DNA from 3 places in the Bacillus sp. FJAT-45066 genome. Region 2 is predicted to be linked to each of the others. Evidence: riboswitches for the same ligand, from Rfam matches in the RefSeq annotation. Region 2 holds a riboswitch; each other region holds the start of a gene.
What was found. Region 2 has a riboswitch for S-adenosylmethionine ahead of CDZ92_RS17830 (sugar ABC transporter substrate-binding protein). Riboswitches for the same ligand answer to the same signal wherever they lie in the genome.
Positions count from the first base shown of each region.

Region 1 (8,025 bases), 3.5 Mb from region 2:
TTCTTGCGCATAAACATAAATGGAAGTCTCAGAACCAACTAAAGCAATATCTGCTCCATTGCTTAGCAGCGCAGTCATTGCTTTATCTCCACCCCAAGCAGTAGTTAACTCAACCGTAATTCCTTCTTCCTCGAAAAAACCTTGTTCTATTGCAGCATAAAATGGAGCGTAAAAGATAGAACGGGTAACCTCAGAAACTCTAACAGTTTCCGCCTTGCCATTACCGCATGCAGCGATAGAGACTATTAATACCAAACATAGTGAAAGATACAATCCGAACCTTAAGTAACGTTTCATTTTGGCTAATCCTCCTTGTAAAAAGACCTACTTGTTGTGATGTTTTATAAGATAAAGTATGATGAGGAAAAAAATGTGTGAATGCCTATTAGGTTTAAATGGAGGTTTTTGTTTTGTATAGGAATGGAGAGATTTTAGAAAAAGAGCGTTTTCCATCACCGAACCCGACTGTACACTTATTTACCGTTACATACTGGAGCGATGGACTTAAAGTGAAAGGACTGTTGGCAGAGCCGAGAACGGAAGGTAATTATGAAGGTTTTCTATATTTGCGAGGTGGCATTAAAAATGTAGGGCAAGTAAGGCCAGCTCGAATTGCCCAATTTGCTTCGGAAGGGTTTATTGTAATGGCTCCATTTTATCGAGGAAATCAAGGTGGAGAGGGGAATGAAGATTTTGCAGGAGAAGACCGTATGGATGCTTTTTCGGCGTATGAACTGTTAAGAAGTTATCATCGAGTCGAAAGTGGACTAGTACATGTTTTTGGTTTTTCCCGTGGGGGCGTAATGGCACTGTTGACCAGCATAGAAAATAAGGATGTATCCTCCGTTGTATGCTGGGGTGGGGTGTCTGACATGTTTTTAACATACGATGAACGTGTGGATATGCGAAGAATGTTAAAGCGTGTTGTTGGAGGAACGCCTACAAAATTTCCTGAGCAATATGAATGGCGAACACCTTTATATTTTTTAGAGGAGTTACGAGCACCTGTATTAATCATTCACGGTGAAAAAGATGACAATGTTTCGATCGAGCATTCCTATCGTCTAGAAAAGCGGTTAAAGGAGTTAAACCATGATGTAGAGTCTTGGTATTTTAAAGGATATGACCATTACTTTCCCCCAGCGGAGAATAGAAGAGTTGTGAGAGAGTTAGCAAGGTGGATGAAAAGTAAGTAAATCTATTAAAGTTGGTGTGAAAAATGATTCAAGTTCATTTAGGTAGGTGTATAGGGAGTAGATGAACTAGATAATGGGGCTGACGTTCATTTTAGTTAAGGAAGAGAGAGAAAATGAACATGAAGAGGCTGTTCACGTTCATTATGGTAAAGGAAGAGAGAGAAAATGAACATGAAGAGGCTGATGAAGTTCAACTCGACGGAAAAAATAGCCAAAATGCATCTTTATAAGGGGAAGAAGACTACTAAAGAAAACTTCATGCAATTCCCACCTAAATAAAAAAGGCTATCTTAGTAAGTCAGCAAAACTGACTTCTAGGATAGCCTCTTTTAATTTCATACGATAGGAATATTAAACTGTAGGACCACCAAGCTCTAACACTTCACGTGGGACAGAATTAAATTTTTCAAAGTTAGCTTTAAATTTACCAGCTAGTTCACGAGCTTTAGCATCATATGCTTCGTCGTTATTCCAAGTCTTCATAGGCTGTAACACTTCATCTGGAACACCTGCAACATGTACAGGAATCTCAAGACCAAAGTATGGGTCCTTAGTAGTTTCTGCACTCGTTAATTCACCTTCAATAGCTGCTTGAACCATTGCGCGTGTGTAAGAAAGCTTCATACGACTACCTACACCATATTCGCCACCAGTCCAACCAGTATTTACTAAAAATACTTGAACGTTGTGCTCATCAATTTTCTTCCCTAACATTTCAGCATAAACTGTTGCAGGAAGTGGTAAGAAAGGTGAGCCGAAACATGTAGAGAATGTTGCTTGTGGAGAAGTGATTCCACGCTCTGTACCAGCTAATTTACTTGTATACCCACTTAAGAAGTGGAACATTGCTTGCTCTTTTGATAATTTACTGATTGGAGGTAAAACTCCAGTAGCATCAGCAGTTAAGAAAACTATCGTTGTTGGGTGCCCAGCAACACTAGGGTCAACGATGTTATCCATTGCTTGTAGCGGATAAGCTGCACGAGTGTTTTCTGTTAATGTAGAGTTATCATAGTCTGCAACACGAGAGTTCTCATCTAAAACAACATTTTCTAAAACAGATCCGAAGCGGATTGAATCAAAGATTTGTGGCTCTTTTTCACGAGTTAAGCCGATACATTTAGCGTAGCAACCACCTTCAATGTTAAATACACCAGTATTAGACCAACCGTGCTCATCATCACCGATTAGTTTGCGGTTAGCGTCTGCAGATAATGTTGTTTTACCAGTTCCGGAAAGACCAAAGAATAATGCAACATCGCCTTCACGTCCCACGTTTGCAGAACAGTGCATTGGCATGATGCCTTCTTCAGGAAGTAAGTAGTTCATGATAGAGAAGATGGATTTCTTCATCTCTCCAGCATACTCTGTTCCACCAATTAATACGATTCTTTTACTGAATGAAACTAAAATGAATGCTTCAGAATTTGTACCATCAACAGCTGGATCTGCCTTGAATGTAGGGGCAGAAACAATAGTAAAAGCTGTTTCGTGTTTTGCTAATTCTTCATCAGATGGACGAATGAACAATTGGTGTGCAAAAAGATTGTGCCAAGCAAATTCGTTTATTACTTGAATAGGTAGGCGATATTTTTCATCTGCACCAGCAAAACCTTTAAATACAAAAATTTCTTCTTTTTCACCTAAGTATTGAAGAACTTTTTCATATAAACGATCAAAAATATTTTCAGAGATTGGTTGGTTTACTTTACCCCAATCTACTTTACTTTTACTTACGTCATCTTCTACAATGAATTTATCTTTAGGGGATCTCCCTGTATATTTACCAGTTGTCGCCAGAATTGCGCCAGTGGAAGACAATGTTCCTTCATTACGGTTTAATATTTTCTCCACTAATTGCGGAACGGATAATTGAATTTGTGCATTTGTTCCATAAACTAATTTTGTTAAACCGCTTTCAATACCAACCGTTTTCATCATGGATAACTCTCCTTCAAATAAGTATTATGTTATTTCTCTAATAAAAAGTATAACACATTAACTGAAATAGTCCATACTAATTATCGTATTTTATGAAATAATAATTAAAATGGTTAGTATTATGACAAAAATTCTTCATATATATTTTCCACTTATTATTAATGATAAAACACTTCGTTCATAGAAATATCATTCCCTTTCTTATTTTACTCCATTATGAAACAAACTCAACAAAAGAATTATAATTTCGTATCGTTTTTTGTTGACATGCAAGGTTTGACTACGTTAATATAAATCCTTGAACGGATACTCTTATCCCGAGCTGGTGGAGGGACAGGCCCTATGAAACCCAGCAACCTGCTCATATTATGCGATTTCCTATAGGAACGCTTTGTTAAGAAATTTTTTCCACCTTGAGCAAAGGTGCTAACCTGACGCAAGGATGCTTATGCCCTTGAGCGATAAGAGTGAAAGGCGAACGTAGTGATTAAAACCTTTCCTCAAATTTTTAGGGAAGGTTTTTTATATTTTGACACATGATAAGAAAGAAACTCAAAACGACCAATACTTTTTAATAGAAGATAATGGACCGTCATTCTTTCATCTCAGGCTTGTCACTTAGTGTTACGTCTTAAGTAACAGATAAGCTAATTACTTATCTTCTCATTCAAAGGGAAACTGGAGATCCGTATCAAAAATGGTGATTTCACCGCAATGTAACTCATATGTTACATACCTTTATAATTCCAAAGGAGGAAACGGACAAAATGACAAAACAACGTCGTTTATTTACTTCTGAGTCAGTAACAGAAGGACACCCGGATAAGATTTGTGACCAAATTTCAGATTCAATTCTAGACGCTATTTTAGCAAATGATGCTAACGCTCGTGTTGCATGTGAAACTTCTGTAACAACTGGTTTAGTATTAGTGGCAGGAGAAATTACAACTTCTACTTATGTAGACATCCCGAAAATTGTTCGTGAAACAATCCAAGGTATTGGTTATACTCGTGCAAAATACGGATTTGACGCGGAAACTTGTGCAGTATTAACTTCTATTGATGAGCAATCTGCTGATATCGCAATGGGAGTTGACCAAGCATTAGAAGCTCGTGAAGGTCAAATGTCTGATGCGGAAATCGAAGCCATCGGTGCTGGTGACCAAGGATTAATGTTTGGTTTTGCATGTAATGAAACGAAAGAGTTAATGCCTCTTCCTATTTCATTATCACATAAATTAGCTCGTCGCTTAACGGAAGTAAGGAAAGACGAAATCTTACCTTACCTACGTCCAGATGGCAAAACTCAAGTAACAGTAGAATATGATGAGAACGACAAGCCTGAACGCATTGATACAATCGTTATTTCAACACAACATCATCCGGAGGTTACGTTAGAGCAAATTCAACGTAACATTAAAGAGTATGTTATTAAGCCAGTTGTACCTGCTGAGTTAATTGATGAAAACACGAAATACTTCATTAACCCAACAGGCCGTTTCGTAATCGGTGGTCCTCAAGGGGATGCTGGTTTAACTGGAAGAAAGATTATCGTTGATACGTACGGTGGATATGCTCGTCACGGCGGTGGTGCATTCTCTGGTAAGGATCCTACAAAAGTAGACCGTTCTGGTGCTTATGCTGCACGTTATGTTGCGAAAAACATCGTAGCTGCTGGCCTTGCTGACAAATGTGAAGTTCAGCTTGCATATGCAATTGGTGTAGCTCAACCAGTATCTATTGCAGTGGACACTTTCGGAACTGGGACAGTTACTGAAGAGAAATTAGTGGAACTTGTACGTAACAATTTTGATTTACGTCCAGCTGGAATTATCAAAATGTTAGACTTACGTCGTCCAATTTATAAGCAAACAGCTGCTTATGGACATTTTGGCCGTAATGACTTAGATTTACCATGGGAGCAAACAGATAAAGCAGAAGCTTTAAAAGAGCAAGCAAACGCATAATTTAAAATACCACTATCTTTTGAAGGTAGTGGTATTTTTTTAAAAAATATATGTTCAAGCATAGTGTTAATAATCAAATACTAATACATGTTGATTTCCGTGCAAGCTTGAGGCTTAAAAATAAAAATATTTTGTCGTGAAAACTTTTTAAAGCAATTGAGGGTAGTATATAAGAGAATAAAATATAGTTGGCATTAAAATCCTAAAGGAATTTATTAAAAAAATGTCGAAAAATAGAGAAAAGAATTTCTTTTTATTATTACTATTCTAGTATATTCTCAAAGTATTTAGGAAAACTAATACTATTTTTAGTGGAAAATGGGTATTTATTTTAATAGATAACTTTAATGCTTACTAAAGAGGTGTAATTATGTGTGGTTTTGTCGGATTTTATTCTAAGTATGGGAAAGCAAATGAATATGGTCAGATGGAAGAGATGCTTTCTGCAATACATCATCGTGGACCAGATGACACTGGAGTTTTTCAAGATGAGTGGGTTCAATTTGGGTTTAAAAGACTTAGTATTATTGATTTAGAAAATGGTGCACAACCGTTGAACGACTACTCAAAACGTTATTGGATCATCTTTAATGGTGAAATCTATAACTATGTTGAATTAAGAAAAAAATTAGTGGAGCAAGGGTATCCATTTCAAACTGAATCAGATACAGAAGTCATTATAGCTCTTTACTCTTTATATAAAGAAGAAAGTGTGAAGTACTTAGAAGGAATGTTTAGTTTTTTAATATGGGACACAGAAGAAAAATCTCTATTTGGTGCACGTGACCCATTCGGTATTAAACCTTTGTTCTATTATGAAAACGAAGAAGCGTTTATTTTTGCATCAGAAGTGAAAAGTGTTTTTCAAGGTATTCCCGTTGAAGAGTCGATCGATGAGACTCAACTTCAACACTATTTAACCTTTCAATATGTACCAGAGCCAAACACATTATTTCCATCTATAAAAAAGGTGAAGCCAGGTCACTATTTTACACTAGATAAGAAAAATGGTTTACAATTTACGGAATACTGGCATCCAACTTTCCATCCAGTTGCACAATCAGAAAAAGGTTTAGAAAACCATATTCAGGAAGTGCTAAGGGAATCCGTTAAAAAACATATGCGCAGTGATGTGCCTGTAGGTTGTTTCTTATCTGGTGGTATTGACTCGACGATTGTCGCAACTCTTTCTAAAGAGTTTAATCCTAATATTAAAACATTCTCTGTTGGGTTTGAGATAGATGGATATAGTGAAATAGATGTTGCGAAAAAGACAGCTGAGGCTTTAGGTGTTGAAAACATTAGTTATAACATTAAGCCGGATGAATTTATTAAAGAGTTACCAAAAATAATTTGGCATTTAGATGACCCTGTTGCAGACCCTGCAGCCATACCTTTATATTTTCTAGCTAGAACTGCTAGAGAGCACGTTACCGTTGCTTTATCTGGAGAGGGTGCGGATGAACTTTTCGGAGGGTATAACATTTACCGCGAGCCACAATCGTTAAAAATGTTTGAATACATTCCTGATACGTTAAAGAAAAGTTTAATGAAAATATCTATGTCGATGCCTGATGGAATGAAAGGGAAGAGCTTCATTTTACGAGGATGTACTCCGATAGAAGAAAGATTTATTGGCAATGCAAAAATATTTACAGAAGAAGAAAAAGCAGCTTTCTTTAAAGGTTATAACAGAAATGTAAATTATCGACAAGTTACACAAAGTATTTATGACTTTGCAAAAGAGTACGACGATATCACGAAGATGCAATATGTTGATATGCATACTTGGTTAAAAGGGGATATCTTAGTAAAAGCAGATAAAATGTCGATGGCACATTCCTTAGAAGTACGCGTTCCGTTTCTAGATAAAGTAGTGTTTGAAGCTGCGTCGTCTATCTCTAAAAATTTAAAAGTAAATGCTACTCAAACGAAAACATTACTTAGAAACGCGGTTACTGGACTTATTCCTGAGCATGTTACAAATAGAAGAAAGTTAGGTTTCCCTGTACCGCTACGAGTTTGGCTTAAAGATGATTTATATGACTGGGCGAAGATGCTTATTCAAAATAGTGCTGCTGCCGAGCAATACTTTCACCAATCGTACTTGTTAAAGCTATTAGATGATCACCGTGCTGGAGTGAGTGACAATAGCCGTAAACTATGGACTGTATTTGTATTTTTAATTTGGTATAGTTTATATGTAGAACAATATCAACAAAAAATGGAGAAGTATGAGTGGTTGAGTACGAAGAGAGAAATTGTTGAAAGTGGAGCATGAATTATCTAATAAAATGAGGCTGTGACAAAACCCAGTGAATTAAATGGAAGAGGCCTGTAAGAACATTTTTGTTCTTGCGGGCCTCTTATTGATGGAACAAAGGTATTATCCGAGTCGAACGAAAGAAAGTCCTTGAATCACTCTCTACACAAAAGAACTTCATCAGCCCTATGAAGTTCAACTACAACAAATTTTTAACGCCAGATGAACTTCATCGGGCATATGAAGTTTATCTACAACTATATATTAACGCTAGATGAACTTCATCAACCTTATGAAGTTCAAGCACAACCAATTTTTAACGCCAGATGAACTTCATCAGCCTTATGAATCAACTACAACAAATTTTTAACGGCAGACGAACTTCATAAGACCTTTTTGTCCCAGCCTCTATTTAAATTAAGCCAGTATTTTCGCATTCTTTTCACTCGTTAGTACTTTATTGTATTCTTCTAACAAGTTATGAAAGATAGTATCCCAGCTTTGTGAGAGGGCATAGTTTCTTCCGTTTACAGACATTTCATTTCTCCACAAATCGTCTGATAAAATCGTTTTGATTGCAATCGAAAAGTCATCTATATTTTTTTCTTCACATAATATCCCGGTTTCTTTATTCTTTATAATTGTTTTTACTCCCCCA
Region 1 covers NZ_NISQ01000001.1:46,051-54,075, forward strand. The annotation lists gene CDZ92_RS00305 (ABC transporter substrate-binding protein) at 1-297, opposite strand, end outside; gene CDZ92_RS00310 (alpha/beta hydrolase family protein) at 411-1,196, shown strand; gene pckA (phosphoenolpyruvate carboxykinase (ATP)) at 1,548-3,134, opposite strand; SAM riboswitch class I at 3,447-3,605, shown strand; gene metK (methionine adenosyltransferase) at 3,905-5,104, shown strand; gene asnB (asparagine synthase (glutamine-hydrolyzing)) at 5,475-7,385, shown strand; gene CDZ92_RS00330 (glycosyltransferase family 4 protein) at 7,785-8,025, opposite strand, start outside.
Region 1: it holds a riboswitch for S-adenosylmethionine, as region 2 does, so the genes downstream of both, metK (methionine adenosyltransferase) here and CDZ92_RS17830 (sugar ABC transporter substrate-binding protein) in region 2, are expected to answer to the same signal.

Region 2 (8,025 bases):
CTTCTTTTCGCAAGCAGAAATAAGTGAACTTCAATCCACTTTCGCCAATTCCGAGTTCCGCTATTACGTCAGAACGATAGATAGCTTGAACGGAAAACCCATTGCATCAGAAGCAGACAGACTTTTCGATGAAATGAAATCGAGCGGCTATGATGCGACCGTCCTTATTTCTGTTGGCGACGGCGAAATATACATGAACGTAGACAAACTAACGAAGATCGATAGAGCGATCCAACTAATGGGCGGGTCCGAAGCAATCGGTAGATTAATAGACGAAACGTTCATGGTCTCAGCAGGCGAAGGCCGGTTTGGTGAGGGAATGATCAACCTTTTCGGCAAAGTCGAACAGCTTTCAAAAGAAGTTGGGACAGGTGGAAGAGTTCCTCCTACAGAACCTAACCAACCAGCGACCCCAACGCCTGCACCAACCCAAAACAGCGGCAGCTCATCTATTGCCCTGTTAGTTATACTTATTGTCATCACGGCAATCTCCATCATCGGCCGTTTTATCTATTTAATCAATAAGCGAAAGCAAATAACGAACCTTGTTCAAACTTTGCACGCAAAACAAAAAGCTCTGCTTGGAAATATACTCGATCCATTTAATCAAGCAAGCGATAAGCAAAAACTGAGCAGAGGCACAACACAAGCGGAATTTCGCCAACTCTACGACCGACTGGCTCAATTTTTAACAGAAGCAAAAGAAAGCGAAGTCACACTAGAACGCCTCCTTTCCAACGCGCAAAACGAAAAATTATTCAAACATTTTTTCGGGTTCGCACAAGTGGAGTCGAAGTGGAAAAAAGAAATTGCCGCTTTAGAAGACAATTACAACAACCAAGAAGCAAACTTTCAGCAGGTAAATGAGCAAGTGCAACGCTTAACGGCAAAAGAAATGCACACGAACCGAAAATTAAAAGAATTCACCGAAACGCTCGCACAATGTTCGCGTACGGTGGAAAAATTCAGATTAGAGCACCGACACTCGTTCACTGCTCTTTTGGAAAAAATGGAAGGCGCAAATAGTAGATTGAAGCGAGCGGTAGCGTTAGACGACGCGTTCGATTTTTCAGCGGCCCATGCCATACTGCCGGAAGTTAGCGAAAGTGTCGAGGACTTGCGCTCAGACGTGAAGCTGCTCGGGGAGTTACTAGAAGAAGGAGAAACGCTCGAGCCGATGATTTTGGAAACGGAACGAGAGCTGAAAACTTTGGTGTCCCAACAAAACTTACTGTTAGTCGACGAAGATTATGCTTCTTTGATCTTGAAGGCTCGTGACGTGTTAAAAGCATTTTTGGCGGAGTTACAAGTTGGAAATGTGAAGCGTGCCGACCAAAGTCGAGTGGCGATTGTTGAGTTGTTAGCGGATGCGAAGAGAAGAGTGGGTGCGCTAATTCAATACCGCGATGAATCCCGGAAGCGTGTTTTGGCGGTGTCAGAGGAACTGCCAGCTTATAAAGGGTTAGATGGTAAGTTTGGGGCAGAGCGAACGAGGCTTAATAGTGGCTATGCGGAAGTGTTGTGGAGCCATTTGGAAGCGGATTTTGTTACGATGAAAGATTTCGTGGAAGAAATAGATAAGAAGATTGTAGTAGTAACAGAGGCGTTGAAGCCCGATGTACAGCAATACAAGAAGGCAAATGAAGTAACAGTGGCCATGTTGGCAGAACTTGCGAAAGTGCTCGAATTGCATGATGCGTGCTTTACCGCATTTAATCAGTTGGAGAAAAGACGTGGTTCTGTTACAGAATCGGTGGAATCTGCTTTGAAGCGGGTTGGCGATTTAGATAAGAAAGTTTCACAGCATAAACTGCCAGTCGATTTATTTGTAATTAGTAGGTTACTGGAAGATTTGAAGTTTTTACGGGAAGAAGTGGATCGTAAGCCAGTTCATCTACAATTAGTTACGGATAAGGCTGTGCTTGCGGAGAAGCAGTTAGCTCAGTTGGAAGTGCATGCAGATAGTTTATTAGAAGAAAAACGAAAAGTCGAGCGCGAGTGGCAAGATTTGCAACACTCGTACCGAAACATTGATAGGAGACTTGGCTTAAGGTTGTTAATGTCCAACTATAAATCTCGTTTTGGGACGTGTGAAGCGCAAATTGCTCGTTTAATTGATGAAGGTAAATATGCTGATGCGCGTGCAGAAATTGCGATAGGCAGGAGGATTGTCGATGAAATGGTCGCAGAAGAGCGTCGGATTCGCGCCGAAGAACAAAGACGTGCTGCAGCAGCCGCGGCCGCAGCAGCTGCCCGAAACCGTAATAACGGTGGAGGCGGTTTTGGTGGAGGTTCTGGCGGTGGATTTGGAGGCGGCTTCGGCGGAGGCGGTGGTTCACGCGGAGGTGGCGGAAGTTTCGGCGGTGGATCTCGAGGCGGCGGAGGAAGCTTCGGTGGCGGTTCACGCGGAGGCGGACGGAAGTTTTAGGCTAGTTTGAATGATTGTGAAGCACTTCTCTATCTATGAAATTTGTAGATAGGGGAGTGTTTTTTGCTTTGTAGGGGATGTTTTCATTCTGGATTTGTCCGATTAGGTGAATTTCGGTGAGAAAGGTTAATTGGCTGGGTGTGAATTTTTGGTGGGGAGGAGGTTTATCGGCGAAAATTGACAGTTTATCGGCGAAAATGCGGGTTCAATCGGCGAAAACCGGCAATTTATCGGCGAAAATGAGGAAACAATCGGCGACCATAATAGCCAATCGGCGAAAACAGACTTCAATCAGCGAAACTATTAAATTATCAGCGAAAGCGTGCTTCAATCAGCGAACGAGCGAGAGGACAAATAATCCAACACTAAACGCAATCTAACAACGAGCAAAAACAACCTCAAAAAAAGCAATAAACAAGGGCAGATCACCGCCCACGTTTATTGCTCCAATCAAATCTATTATTTCTTTTCTAACTTCGCCTTCAACGCCGCTAACTCATCATCCACCGAACTCGTGCGGTCTAACAGGGCTAACTCGTCATCTAACGATTTGTTCGCACTACGTAACTCTTCCGAAGCCTCCGCTTGTGCTTCATGATGCATTACCTTTTCTTCCATGCGCTCAAATCCAGCTTTTGCGCCAGTTCCGATTCCAGACATCGTACGGTTTACTTTGGCACGCGCCTTCGCACTTTCCGAACGAGCTTTCAACGAATCTTTCTTCATCTTCATGTCACGTAACTCGTCTTTCATTTCACGCAACTTTTCTTTTAATTCTTCCGATAGCTTTGTAGCTTCTTCTACTAGTAGATCCAAAGACTGAGCTTGTGCTTGCTGCTTGTTTTTATCCTCTAACACACGGCGAGCTAAATCTTCATCACCAGATTGCAACGCTTTAATCGCTTGCTCTTCGCGTTTAGCAACAAGGTCTGCAGCCTCTGCGTATTGCTTAGACAAAATTTTCTCGTTTGCAATTTGCTTTGCTACAGCTGCTTCGACATCTGCAATATCCTTTTCCATATCTAAAATAAACTGATCCAACATTTTCCCTGGATCCTCAGCCTTATTTAATAATGCATTCAACTCAGAAGAAACAACAGTACGAACACGATTGAAAAAACGAAACATCCCAATCCCTCCTATAATAAAAGAAATGTAATTATTCCCATCATAACACAACACTATAATGCAATGGTCTAATCAATATTACGTACCAAAAACAAAAAAGTTTCAAAAGATTTACAGGTGCCAAAGATTTACAGGTGCCAGGCACCACCCGAAATTTGTCGAATGAATTTTCTAAATTGTGTTGACATTTTGCCTTTACCGAATTAAAGTAGTAAATATGAAATTCAACTTAATACTTGATCTCTTATCAAGAGAGGCGGAGGGACTGGCCCTATGATGCCCGGCAACCGTTCCATTTTTACTTGGAATTGGTGCTAAATCCTGCAAAGCGACTTTACTAGTCGTTTTGGAAGATGAGAGAGGAAGTTCGGATATTGTCTGCCGTATGAACCTCTCTTTTTAGAGAGGTTTTTTCTTTGTTCAAAAAACCTCTCAAATTTCGTGGTGGGATTGGAGGAAACATTCTAAAACAACTGAGTCAGTATTAAGACAGTAAACTACTTAATTAGGAGGAAACAAACATGAAAAAATCAATATGGAAAGCCGCAATAACAACAACCCTAGCTTTTTCTTTATTGTTAACAGGATGTAATTCAAGCAAAAGCTCATCAAACCAATCGAATAACGTATCTTTTGAGAATGTCCCAGAACGCTTTGCTACAGGGGATGGAGCAAAGATCAAGGTAATAAGAAAAATTGGAGGGGATGACCATACCGCTCAATTTCTTGCAGGAGCGAAAGAAGAGGGCGAATCGCTAGGCTTTGAGGTGGAAGTTTTCACAGCGAACGGTGATACAGCAAAATTTCACGATGCAATTGAACAAGCATTAAATCAAGATTTTGATGGCTTTATTATTTCTCACGGTGACGACGCTGCAACAGTCGATGCGGTGAAAAAGTTAGTTGATAACGGAAAGAGCGTCGTGACGTTTGATTCAAACCTAGACTTGGCTTCTATAGAAGGTGTCACATTAACATCTCAAGATGATGAAGCTCTGGCAAGTCTTGCGCTCAATCAGTTAGTAGCGGACTTCAATGGAGAGGCGAACATCGTGTACTTATGGGTAGACGGATTCCCTCCAATGGTAAGACGTAATAATGTGTATACACAAGTCCTAGCGGAAAATTCAGGATTGAAGGAAGTGGAGCGCTTCGGTGTAGCGGCAGCCGATACATCCGTTCAAACGCAAAATGCAGTAGCCGCGATGTTAAACAAACATCCGAAAGGCTCCATTGATGCAATCTTTGCAACGTGGGATGCATTTGCAATTGGGGCAGCTCGTGCGATTCGCGAAGCAGGCCGCGATGAGATAAAAATATACGGAATTGATGTTTCCAATGCAGATTTACAAGAAATCCAGTCAGAAGGAAGCTCGTGGAAATATACTGCGGCTGTTGATCCAAAAACAATTGGCGCAGTTAACTTAAGAATTTTAGCAAAAAAATTAGCTGGAGAAGAAACGCCACAGCATTTTGATCTAGATGCAGCATTAATTTCTCAAGATGAGCTTCGTGAAGCAAGCGAGCCAGTCAACATGGTGAATTTGAACAACATTGTGGAAGGATGGGGGACGTCCACAGTGTTTGAAGAAGATTGGATGAAAGTTTTGAAGGAACATTACAAGAAAAAGTAGATGGAAGATAGTGAGATTACTAGTTTAATGTGAAATTGTAGAAGCGATTGACGATGATTTGTGGTCAATCGGCGAAAAATGGGATTTTACCGGCGAAAATGAGGAGTTAATCGGCGAAAATTAACCTTCAATCGGCGAAAATGGGCCATCAATCAGCGAGTGCATTGCTCCAATCGGCGAAACACCCATGATATCAGCGAAATACCTTTGTTATCAGCGGAAGTAAAATAATCCCAGGTGCCTGGCACTGTTGGAACAACGCAAAAAAGTTGAGCCAATAAAACAGTGCCTGGCACCTGTAACAATTCTGTAAAGGAGGGGAAACAAAGTGGCAATACAAAACTCGGTTCTACATATGAAAGAGATTACTGTAGAGTTCCCTGGAGTACGAGCGCTAGATAGTGTTAGCTTCACGGCCACACCAGGCAGCGTGCACGCATTAATCGGGGCAAACGGCGCTGGCAAATCAACACTCATGAAAGTTCTCGCTGGCGCTTATTCCAACTACGCCGGAACGATCACATACAACAACACGCCGTTATCAATCAAGTCTCCAAAAGACGCACAGCAACACGGCATTCAAATCGTCTATCAAGAAGTGGACACTGCACTCATCCAGACCTTAACCGTTGCAGAAAACATATTACTATCAACACTTGTCCACGACATGAAAGGTCGCCAGCTTATCAACTGGTCCCAATTACATAAAACAGCAACCGAGATCTTGAACCATTTAAAAATAAACGTTTCAAGCAAAAAACTCGTCAGTGAACTAACACTTGCTCAAAAACAAATGGTTCTAATCGCTCGTGCCATTTCTACCGATTGTAAAATCCTAATTCTTGACGAGCCAACCGCACCATTAAGTCATACCGAGACAACCGAACTTTTCCGGATCATTCAAAGCCTAAAAAAGAACAACATCGCCATTATCTTTATTTCCCACCGACTTCCGGAAATCTTTAACATATGCGATGAAATCACCGTCTTACGAAACGGAAAATTTGTAACAAATCAACAAATCAACAACACAGCACCAGGCGAAGTCATCGAGCACATGCTAGGCAAAAAGCTAGCCGACCAGTTTCCAGCAAAAACGCACAAGCCATCCGAAACTATATATGAAGTAAAAGGCATCACCGACAAATCCCAAAACGTGCGGAACATCTCCATAAACGCCAAAGCAGGAGAAATCGTTGGAGTGGCTGGCCTTGTTGGTGCAGGCAAAACCGAACTGTGCAAAACATTATTCGGTTGTTTTCCTATCGAGGCTGGAGACATTTTTTTAAGAGGAAAAAAGCTATCGCCCAACAGTCCATATGAGGTAGTGAAGCAAGGAGTCGCGCTCGTGCCCGAAGAAAGGAGAAAAGAGGGGATACTCGTCTCCGAATCAGTGAAGGTCAACTTAACAGCTGCGCATCTTCAAAAATTTACAAATCCGTTCGCCTTCGTTAAGAAAAAAGAAGAGCACAAACAAGCAACAGAACTAATTGAAATGCTCGGGATAAAAACGCCATCCGTGCTCACGACTGTAGAGCATTTATCTGGAGGAAATCAACAAAAAGTTGCAATTGGCAAATGGCTCATTACAGATGCGGATGTGTATATTTTTGATGAACCGACAAAAGGAGTGGACGTCGGAGCGAAGCGGGACATTTTTGAATTAATCGTAAAGTTAGCCGGAAAAGGGAAATCAGTCATTTATGCGTCAGCCGAATTACAAGAAATTTTAGGCATTACTGATCGGACATATGTCATGTATGACGGGGAAGTTGTGAAAGAACTAACAACTAAAAATACGAGCGAAGAAGAAATTTTGTATTTTGCAGCAGGAGGGAAGTAGCATGAGTGCCAAAGTGGAAACAGAAAAACAAGTACAATCAAAAGCGAGGTTGGACTTTTTTGCATTCTTTTATAAATATGGAACATTATTGACCATTGTTGTGCTTGTCTTAGTGTTTGCGTGGGCGAATCCAGCATTTATTCAAACGAACAATATTATAAGTATTTTGCGGTCCATTTCGATTGTCACGATTATTGCGATAGGAATCACGATTTCTTTAGCAGTGAATGGATTTGACTTATCAGTCGGTTCTGTGGCATCGCTGTCTAATGCAGTTGTTATCTCGATGTTTGTTTGGTTTTCTCAAAATACACTAGTGGCAATCGGTGCGGCGATTTTGGCTGCATTAATTGTTGGTGCGTTGAATTCGTTTTTGATTGTAAAAGGGAAAATTCCAGACATGTTGTTAACGCTAGCAATGATGTTTATTATACAAGGAATTGCCTTAACGTATACGAGAGGTGCCACGATATCGCAGAACATGATTATGCCAGATGGCACATTTGCTGAAGGCGCAATCCGTTCATCTTTTGCAAAAATTGGCCAAGTGCCATGGATTATCATTATTATGCTAGTTGTCGTTGTGGCTGTACATTTGTTTTTAAACTATACGAAACACGGTCGATACATGTATATCATCGGAGGAAATATAGAGGCGGCTCGTTTATCAGGCATACCAGTCAATCGGTACAAAACGGTTGCTTACCTTTTGTCAGCGTTATTTGCTTCCATCGGTGGAATCGTGCTGGCGTCAAGAGTGATGACAGCAGAAATCAATGCTGGTTCCCCATACTTAATGGACGCCGTTGCAGCAGCTTTCATTGGCTTTGCGGTACTTGGAGCAGGAAAACCGAACGCATTCGGTACCTTCGTCGGGGCAGTATTAATCGGAGTACTATCTAATGGCTTAGTCATGATGTCTGTTCCATACTACGCTATGGACATCGTCAAAGGATCCGTCCTCGCCTTCGCACTCCTACTAACCTACTACA
Region 2 covers NZ_NISQ01000001.1:3,554,398-3,562,422, forward strand. The annotation lists gene CDZ92_RS19740 (septation ring formation regulator EzrA) at 1-2,428, shown strand, start outside; gene CDZ92_RS17825 (PspA/IM30 family protein) at 2,888-3,556, opposite strand; SAM riboswitch class I at 3,798-3,916, shown strand; gene CDZ92_RS17830 (sugar ABC transporter substrate-binding protein) at 4,078-5,190, shown strand; gene CDZ92_RS17835 (sugar ABC transporter ATP-binding protein) at 5,519-7,033, shown strand; gene CDZ92_RS17840 (ABC transporter permease) at 7,035-8,025, shown strand, end outside.

Region 3 (8,025 bases), 340 kb from region 2:
ATTCAACAAGGCCCTCAAAATTCACGACGAATGGGAAAGATATTTCATTCATAATATGAATTTTGAAAAAGCAAACGAATTAACAAACAATCTTATTAGACAATTTTTTAATGGAAAAATTTTAGACAAAAAAGCCGATGTACGTCATCGTTACCTTGGCGCGGCAACACCTGTAGGGGCTCGCGATTTTGTACCTAACTTAACAGATGGTCTTGAAAAACGTTATTTTATTAAAGGTCGTCCTGGCTCGGGGAAATCTACTATGTTGAAAAAAATAGTGAAGCATGCTGAAGCAAACGGTTTTGACGCAGAGGTATATCATTGTGGGTTTGATCCTCATAGCTTAGATATGGTCATTATAAGAGAGTTAGGATTTGCTATTTTTGATAGTACAGCTCCACATGAATATTTCCCTGAAAGAGATGGAGACGAAATTATCGATATGTACGAGGCAACGATTCGCCAAGGGACAGATGAGCGTTATGAAAAAGAAATTGCCAGTGTTGGTGCAAGATACAAGGCGGCAATGACAGAAGCAATCGCCCTACTAGCTGAAGCGAAAGAATGGCATGAAAAATTAGAGGAAGTATACGTACCAGCAATGGATTACACAATTGTTGATAAATGGACAGAGCATATTCAAACGGAAATTAGGGAAATAGCTGCTAGTAAACAGTAAATAATTTGGTGGGGACAAAATTGCCCAATAAAATATAAGGGAGAGGCCCCAAAAGCACATGAAGAGAGCTCCCATGTTCATTTACACCAAAGAAAAAACCAAAAATGAACATGGAGAGAGCTCCCAAGTTCATTACACCAAAAAAAAAAACCAAAAATGAACATGGAGAGAGCTCCCAAGTATATTTATACCAAAAAAAAAACCAAAAATGAACATGGAGAGAGCTCCCACGTTCATTTACACCAAAAAAAAAACCAAAAATGAATATGGAGAGAGCTCCCAAGTTCATTTACACCAAAAAAAAAACCAAAAATGAACATGGAGAGAGCTCCCAAGTTCATTTACACCAAAAGAAAACCAAAAATGAACATGGAGAGAGCTCCCACGTTCATTTACACCAAATAAAAAACCAAAAATGAACATGAAGAGAGCTCCCAAGTTCATTTTTACCAAAGATAAATTCCAAAATGAACTTGACATGAAAGAGTCCCCAAAGAGCAAGTAGTAGTTAGTTCTTTGGGGCAACTTTAATAAATTCGTTAACCTTTTGCAGCTGCATTTTTACCCAGCTATAACCAACACTTCCACTTCCACCCCATAATGATCAGAGACTACTTCTTTATTTTCACCATTAAAAATAACCTTAGATGATTGAACGGACACTTCAAAGTTAGTTAGAATAAGGTCGATTCGTAAATCTTGCTTATTCTCATCCCAACCAGCAATCTTCCCTTCCACTGTTACGCCAGAATCTCTCTCTACGGCTGCAGTATAAGTATCAATGAACCCATTTTTTAAAAGGAAATCATATCCTTCGCCTCGTATATGAGCACTATTGTTGAAGTCTCCCATGAAGAAAGCCTTCTTCGAATCAAATTTCGAAAGCAACTGTTCCATCTGATACTTTGCAGGTTCTTCTTCATCCCCCCACCAACCTAAATGGCACGAATAAAAGGATAGTGGCTCCCCTTGAAATTCAATCGTCGCTCCGACAATCTTACGAGTTTTCCAAATCGTTGGAACTTCTGCTTTAGAAACAAAAAACGAATCACGGCCGACGATAGGATGCTTTGTTAAAATAGCAACCCCTTCTTCTAACACTTCATACCCATAATGAGCCAAGTCCCAGACTAATGAATAGTCTGAGACGCCTAACTTCTCAAGCTCCATTAACAGAACGTATGCATAATTGTCTTCTTTTACATTGTCATAAACAATCTGCCCATTCTGAGATTGGCTAACCTCTTGAAGAGCAATAACATCATAAGCTTTTTCTTTAATTGTTTCGGCTAAATGCTTTATTTTTGCTTCTTGATTCTCTTCTTGCCACGAGTGGCAGTTTAAGGTTAATAATTTCATTTTTTACGCTCCTAACAAACATTGGATATGTACTCGGTCTAGTAAGTAATTCATTTTATAGTAGTAAATTATAAATTAAAATGCAACAATAAAATATTATTTTGAAAAAACTTTATCATTCTGTAAAATCCCTATTTTGAAAAGATTATTATAATTACGTGAATTGGTAAAAGTATATACTTGTTCTTGAAAAGTGGGTACACTATACAAAAAAAGAATGGAAAAGGGGTTTGAAAACATGAGAAAATATGGATTTTTGGTAGTGTTATCTATACTTTTTGCAGCTTTATTAGTTGGATGTGGCGCAAATAATGGACAAGGAACAGGAAATACTGGTGAATCAGCACCACCAGAACAAGAAACATCAAATGAGGAAAAAAATAATTTTAAAATACTAATGGGTGTGCAGATGGACATGATTCGTACAATTCGTGCAGACATTCAACCATTACTTGCATACGAAAGAGGTGCGGAAGGTGCATCTTTGGAGGAAGCAAAAACAGCAGCAAACACAGTTGCGCAAAACTTACGTAACACAGAAATTTCTTCTGATTTAGACGATCGCGTAAAAGGAGAATTAGAAGAATCAGTAGAGCTTTTCGCTCAATATTTTGAAGCACGTGGTGACGACTTACAAGTTGATGATGAAGAGAAAGTTCAATATGAAAGGCTTGAAGCTTTCCACGAGCAAATTGGCGATGTTTTTGAAGAAGAAGGCTTAATTCGCCCGAACTTTGACAAAGACGTTCAGTAATTTTAAAAAAAGTAGACCCAAAAAGATGTTATCTTCCGGGGTCTACTTTTTTTCTGTGATAATTCTAATAATACTTGCCGTTCCTTGTACTGGATAACTCTCCGCAACAGGACCATCAAATATTACTTCGACCATATCTCCAACTTGAATATCTGAGAACACATGTAACTTACTAAGTGCATCTTTTTGAATAAGTGTATCTTTTGTAATACGTACACTTGCTTTATCAAAATCCGTATCTTCTTCCACTTTTCCTTCTACAAGAATTGCACCATACTCCCCATCTGGCGATATCTCCGTTACAGTTCCTCTAATACCTATTTTCCCGTCTCGATCATTGGCAGTAGTATTGCAGCCGAACAATGAAAACACCATAAAAACCATAGCAGCAATTATTAACATTTTTTTAATCATAAAATTCACCCTTTCCTATTAGTTAGACGGTAGTAAAAATATTTTGTTACAAGCAAGTTCAGGGAGTATTTATTATTTACCTTAAACCAAGTTTTGTGGTAGGATTACTTGTAATTAGATATATTCTTTATCCAGAGTGGCAGAGGGAATGGCCTGATGAAGCCCGGCAACCTAATTTTAAGGTGCTAATTCCAGCAAGATTATGCAAATGTTCTTGAAAGATAAGGAGATAACACAAGTTAAACCAGCCTTCCTTTAATCTTTCATGCATTAGAGAGAGGCTTTTTCTGTATGCATATATAGAAAAAGCTTTGGAAAAAGAGGGGGAACTAGGATGAAATTTGGATTTTGGCTACCTATATTCGGTGGATGGCTTCGCAATGTAGAACAGGAAAACATGCCATCAACGTTTACGTATGCAAAAGAAGTGATTCAAAAAGCTGAGCAATGGGGGTATGATACCACACTAATTGCAGAGCTTTTTTTAAACGATATTAAGGGACCTGAGCAAGACTGTCTAGATGCTTGGTCAACTGCCGCAGCACTTGCTGCAGTAACGGAGAAAATTGAGATCATGACAGCCGTTCGACCTGGGTTCCATAATCCAGCTATTACAGCAAAGGCCGCAGCCAATATTGATCAAATAAGCAATGGTCGTTTTACACTAAATGTCGTATCCGCATGGTGGGAAGAAGAAGCTCGTCAATATGGAGGGATTTTTACAGAACATGATGAGCGATACGAAAGAACGAAAGAGTTCCTTGAAGTGCTAAAAGGGCTATGGACAGAAGAAACTTTTAGTTATGACGGAAAATACTATCATCTTGAAAACACAAAGCTAGCTCCTAAGCCAGTTCAACGCCCAAATCCCATTTTATATGCTGGTGGAGAAAGTGAAAAAGGAAAGCAAGTAATAACAAGTATGTGTGATGCTTATGTGATGCACGGTGGAACGGTTGATGAAGTGGCTGTAAAAATAAATGACATGAAAAATCGACGGATGTCCTCAGGGCAAGCAACTTTACAATCATTCGGCATGGCTGCATACATCATCTGTAAGGATACAGAAGAAGAGGCGCAGCAAGAGTTAGCGCGCATTACGGAAGTAAAAGAGTCCAGTGCCTATGCTGGGTTTAAAGATTTTACAAGCAAGTCTCAGTTAGAACAACAAATTAAACTGCAAGATTATTCCGTCTCCAATAGAGGCTTGCGACCAGGGTTAATTGGCACACCAAGTCAAATTGCTTCAAAAATAAAAGAGTATGAGCGTGTCGGTGTAGATTTATTGTTGCTTCAATTTTCTCCGCAACTAGAAGAGATGGAACGATTTGCAATGGAAGTAATGCCTTTAATGAAGGAAAAGTAATCGTTTCATGATTAATGAACACCAAACCAGACAAATCACATATTGTACAATAAAACCAAGCAGTAAGAGGAGAGGAACATTCTTGGAAAAAATCTATATTATACATGAAAATAAAGAGTGGACAGAGCATTTAACGAAACGATTAGAAGAGCTAAACCTCCCATACGAAGAGTGGCACTTAGACGAAGGAATCGTCCCATTAACAGAAGAGCCACCACAAGGAGTTTTTTACAACCGAATGAGTGCATCTTCTCATACTAGAAATCATCGATTCGCCCCAGAACTAACTGCTGCAACTCTAGCATGGCTAGAACACAACGGACGCCGTGTGAACAACGGTAGCCGAGCACTTCAGTTAGAATTAAGCAAAGTAAATCAATATACAGAATTAGAAAAACACGGAATCAAAACACCAAAAACGATTGCGGCTGTAGGAACAGAGCAGATTATTAAAGCAGCTAAAGCTATTGGAGCAGCTTCTTTTATTACAAAGCACAATCGTGCTGGCAAAGGATTAGGTGTACAGTTATTCCATTCTATCTCAAGTCTAGAAAACTATATAAATAGTCCAGCGTTTGAAGAGCCAGTCGATGGGATTACCCTCATTCAAGAATATATAAAAGCACCACAACCGTTCATTACAAGATGTGAATTCATCGGCGGAAAATTTCTATATGCAGTGCAAGTAGACACGTCTGAAGGGTTCGAGCTTTGCCCGGCAGATGCCTGTCAAATTGGTGATTTGTTTTGCCCAGTTGGAGAAGAAAAAGAAGAGAAGCCGAAGTTTCAAATTATCGAAGGCTTTAACGACCCAATCATTGAAAAATATGAAGCGTTCTTGTGGGATAATAATATCCAAGTAGCCGGAATTGAATTTATTCGTAATGAGAATGGCGAAATATTCACCTACGACGTTAATACAAATACGAATTATAATGCTGATGCAGAAAAAAAAGCTGGGAAATATGGCATGCTAGAATTAGCCAAATTTTTAGGCAGTCAGTTGAAGATAAAAGAGGAAGCATGAGGGATCTGGTAACGGGTTAAATGTAAATTAACAAAAGAAATAGTGTTTGTTAAAAAGAAATAAAAGTGCTGGTGGTGTGTCCGACTCCTGCGGGAGAGGGCAGGCTGGTGAGACCCCGCAGAGCCCTTGGGCTTGAGGAGGCTCACCGCCTCCCCCGCGGAAAGCGGACACACCACCGGCACGGTTTTTGAAACGAAAGAAAAGGTGCTAGAAAATATTTTCTATACACCCTTTTCATTTATTATTTGAATCAATTTCATAATTACTATTCGTTTAGTGAAAAACGAATGTTCCGTTTATTATAATTAAATAACGTTCGATATTAAACGTAAATTATATTAAAAAACAGGTTTAATATTCGTTTTTCATTTAGTAATTGTACATCATGAAACTCACTCATTTAAATAAGTTAGAAATAGTTTGGAATAGATCACGGAAAAACTCTTTTACACTTTCCCAAAAACCTGTATTTCCAACTAAGCTTTCAATACGATTTTTAATATCTTTGGAGATATCCTCTAACTGCTGACGAACATTATCAAAATTAATATTAAGTGCGCGCATCTTTTCAAAAAGGTCGATTAAAAGCTGGCGATCCTCTGCACTAAGCTCAATATTTAATTTCTTTAATTGTTCCTCTACAATACGCTCAACATCTTCACGAGTTGCTGGGTTTTGTTCAGCAATTTGCTTTTTAATTTCTGTAAGTAGTTCACTTACTTTTTCTTTGTCGATATCTTTTGCAAGTCTTGTAGCTAAACTTAATTCTTCGTTCGCAACTTCCATGCGATCTTTGTCTAACTCTTCACCTGCAACTTCGTATGCTTTATAAATTCCTACTAAAGCCGAGTGGCCACTAACACGAACAGGTGAAGCTACTTGAACTAGAGCGTCCTCGACACCTGCTGTTAAAAGCGCATTCGCATACATTTCATTTGTCACTTCTGTAATATTATCTGGAGTTACTTGTTCAATAACAAGGCCTTCGCCACTTTCTTTTCTAGTAATCTTAGCGGAAGAGAACATACGAGAACTACGATCTCCACCAATATATTTTACTAAGTCGTCCCCTGTTACTGAAATTTCTTCTACCATTGCAGTGTCTGTAACGTTTAACAATCTTCTTACTTCAGCTTTTTGTTCATCTGTTAAGTTCCCCCCATACACTACAATAGGAAGTCCGAACTTTTCATTTATACTATCTTCTGTATCTCCACCAGCTGCACTAGCAATTGTTGCAAAACCTGTTAAAAGCACTAGCAAACTAACGATAAACATCTTGAACCAACGTTTAAATATCATGTTAACTTCTCCTTTAATTACTATAATTTTAGCTTGTCTAATACAGAGTCGTTTGAGAAAAATATACAGGAATTGTCCGACTTTTACAATTAAAATCATTAATAACATATGTACAAGCAGTAAAAAAAGAACTGATTGCGCCAAGGAAGTATTTTTAAAAAGCTTACTTTTATTTTGGCTATGTTAAAGGTTGCTGTTGATTTCCGTGCAAGGCTTCGCTTTCCGCGGACGGTAAAAAGGAAGGTTATTTTCACAGTCGTGAAAAAACCTACTCCTCGGCGCAAGCGCCTGTGGGGTCTCCCGCTTCCCGCTTCTCCCGCAGGAGTCTCAGCCTTGCACGGAAATCAACAGGTAATTATATAAATATCAACACTAAGACACAGCCATAATTTTAAAAAAACGTGCCGGTTGGATGACCGCTTTCCGCGGGGGAGGCGGTGAGCCTCCTCGAGTCCAAAGGCTCTGCGGGGTCTCACCAGCCTGCCCTCTCCCGCAGGAGTCGGTCATCCAACCGGCACTTAAATAATATTGTAAATTCTTTATACTTTTCAAGCAGTTTTGTTCACTCTATAATCTTAAAAGAAAAGATGAGCCATTGCTGCGATAACTGGTAATGTGATTAATGTACGTAAGATAAAGATGATAAATAAATTTTTCAATGAAATAGGTACTTTGGAGCCTAATAAAACGCCCCCGACTTCTGATAAATAAATTAACTGTGTTACAGACACACAGGCAATGACGAAGCGAGTAAGTTCACTTTCAATTCCGCTACCGATAATGGCTGGTAAGAACATATCCGCAAACCCGACAATCATTGTTGCAGAAGCTTCTCTTGCTTCAGGAATCTGTAACAACTCTAAGATCGGAATGAACGGCATGCCTAACCATTGGAACACTGGTGTATTTTCAGCTAAAACAAGCGCAATCGTACCAAATGTCATTACAATTGGAATAACACCCATCCACATGTCTAAAACATTTTTCCCACCATCTTGGAAAAACTTAGGCACACTTTGGTTTTGCCTAGCACGCTTCACAGCCGCGGATAATCCCCATTTAAAGGAAGAAGTCCCAGCTGGAATTAACTCTTGTTGCCCTTTTGCCTCCCCGTTGTAATACGT
Region 3 covers NZ_NISQ01000001.1:3,214,389-3,222,413, forward strand. The annotation lists gene CDZ92_RS16275 (PRK06851 family protein) at 1-679, shown strand, start outside; gene CDZ92_RS16290 (endonuclease/exonuclease/phosphatase family protein) at 1,241-2,038, opposite strand; gene CDZ92_RS16295 (hypothetical protein) at 2,277-2,792, shown strand; gene CDZ92_RS16300 (DUF3221 domain-containing protein) at 2,835-3,206, opposite strand; SAM riboswitch class I at 3,331-3,434, shown strand; gene CDZ92_RS16305 (LLM class flavin-dependent oxidoreductase) at 3,541-4,572, shown strand; gene CDZ92_RS16310 (ATP-grasp domain-containing protein) at 4,655-5,599, shown strand; gene CDZ92_RS16315 (DUF1002 domain-containing protein) at 5,996-6,901, opposite strand; gene CDZ92_RS16320 (YjiH family protein) at 7,477-8,025, opposite strand, start outside.
Region 3: it holds a riboswitch for S-adenosylmethionine, as region 2 does, so the genes downstream of both, CDZ92_RS16305 (LLM class flavin-dependent oxidoreductase) here and CDZ92_RS17830 (sugar ABC transporter substrate-binding protein) in region 2, are expected to answer to the same signal.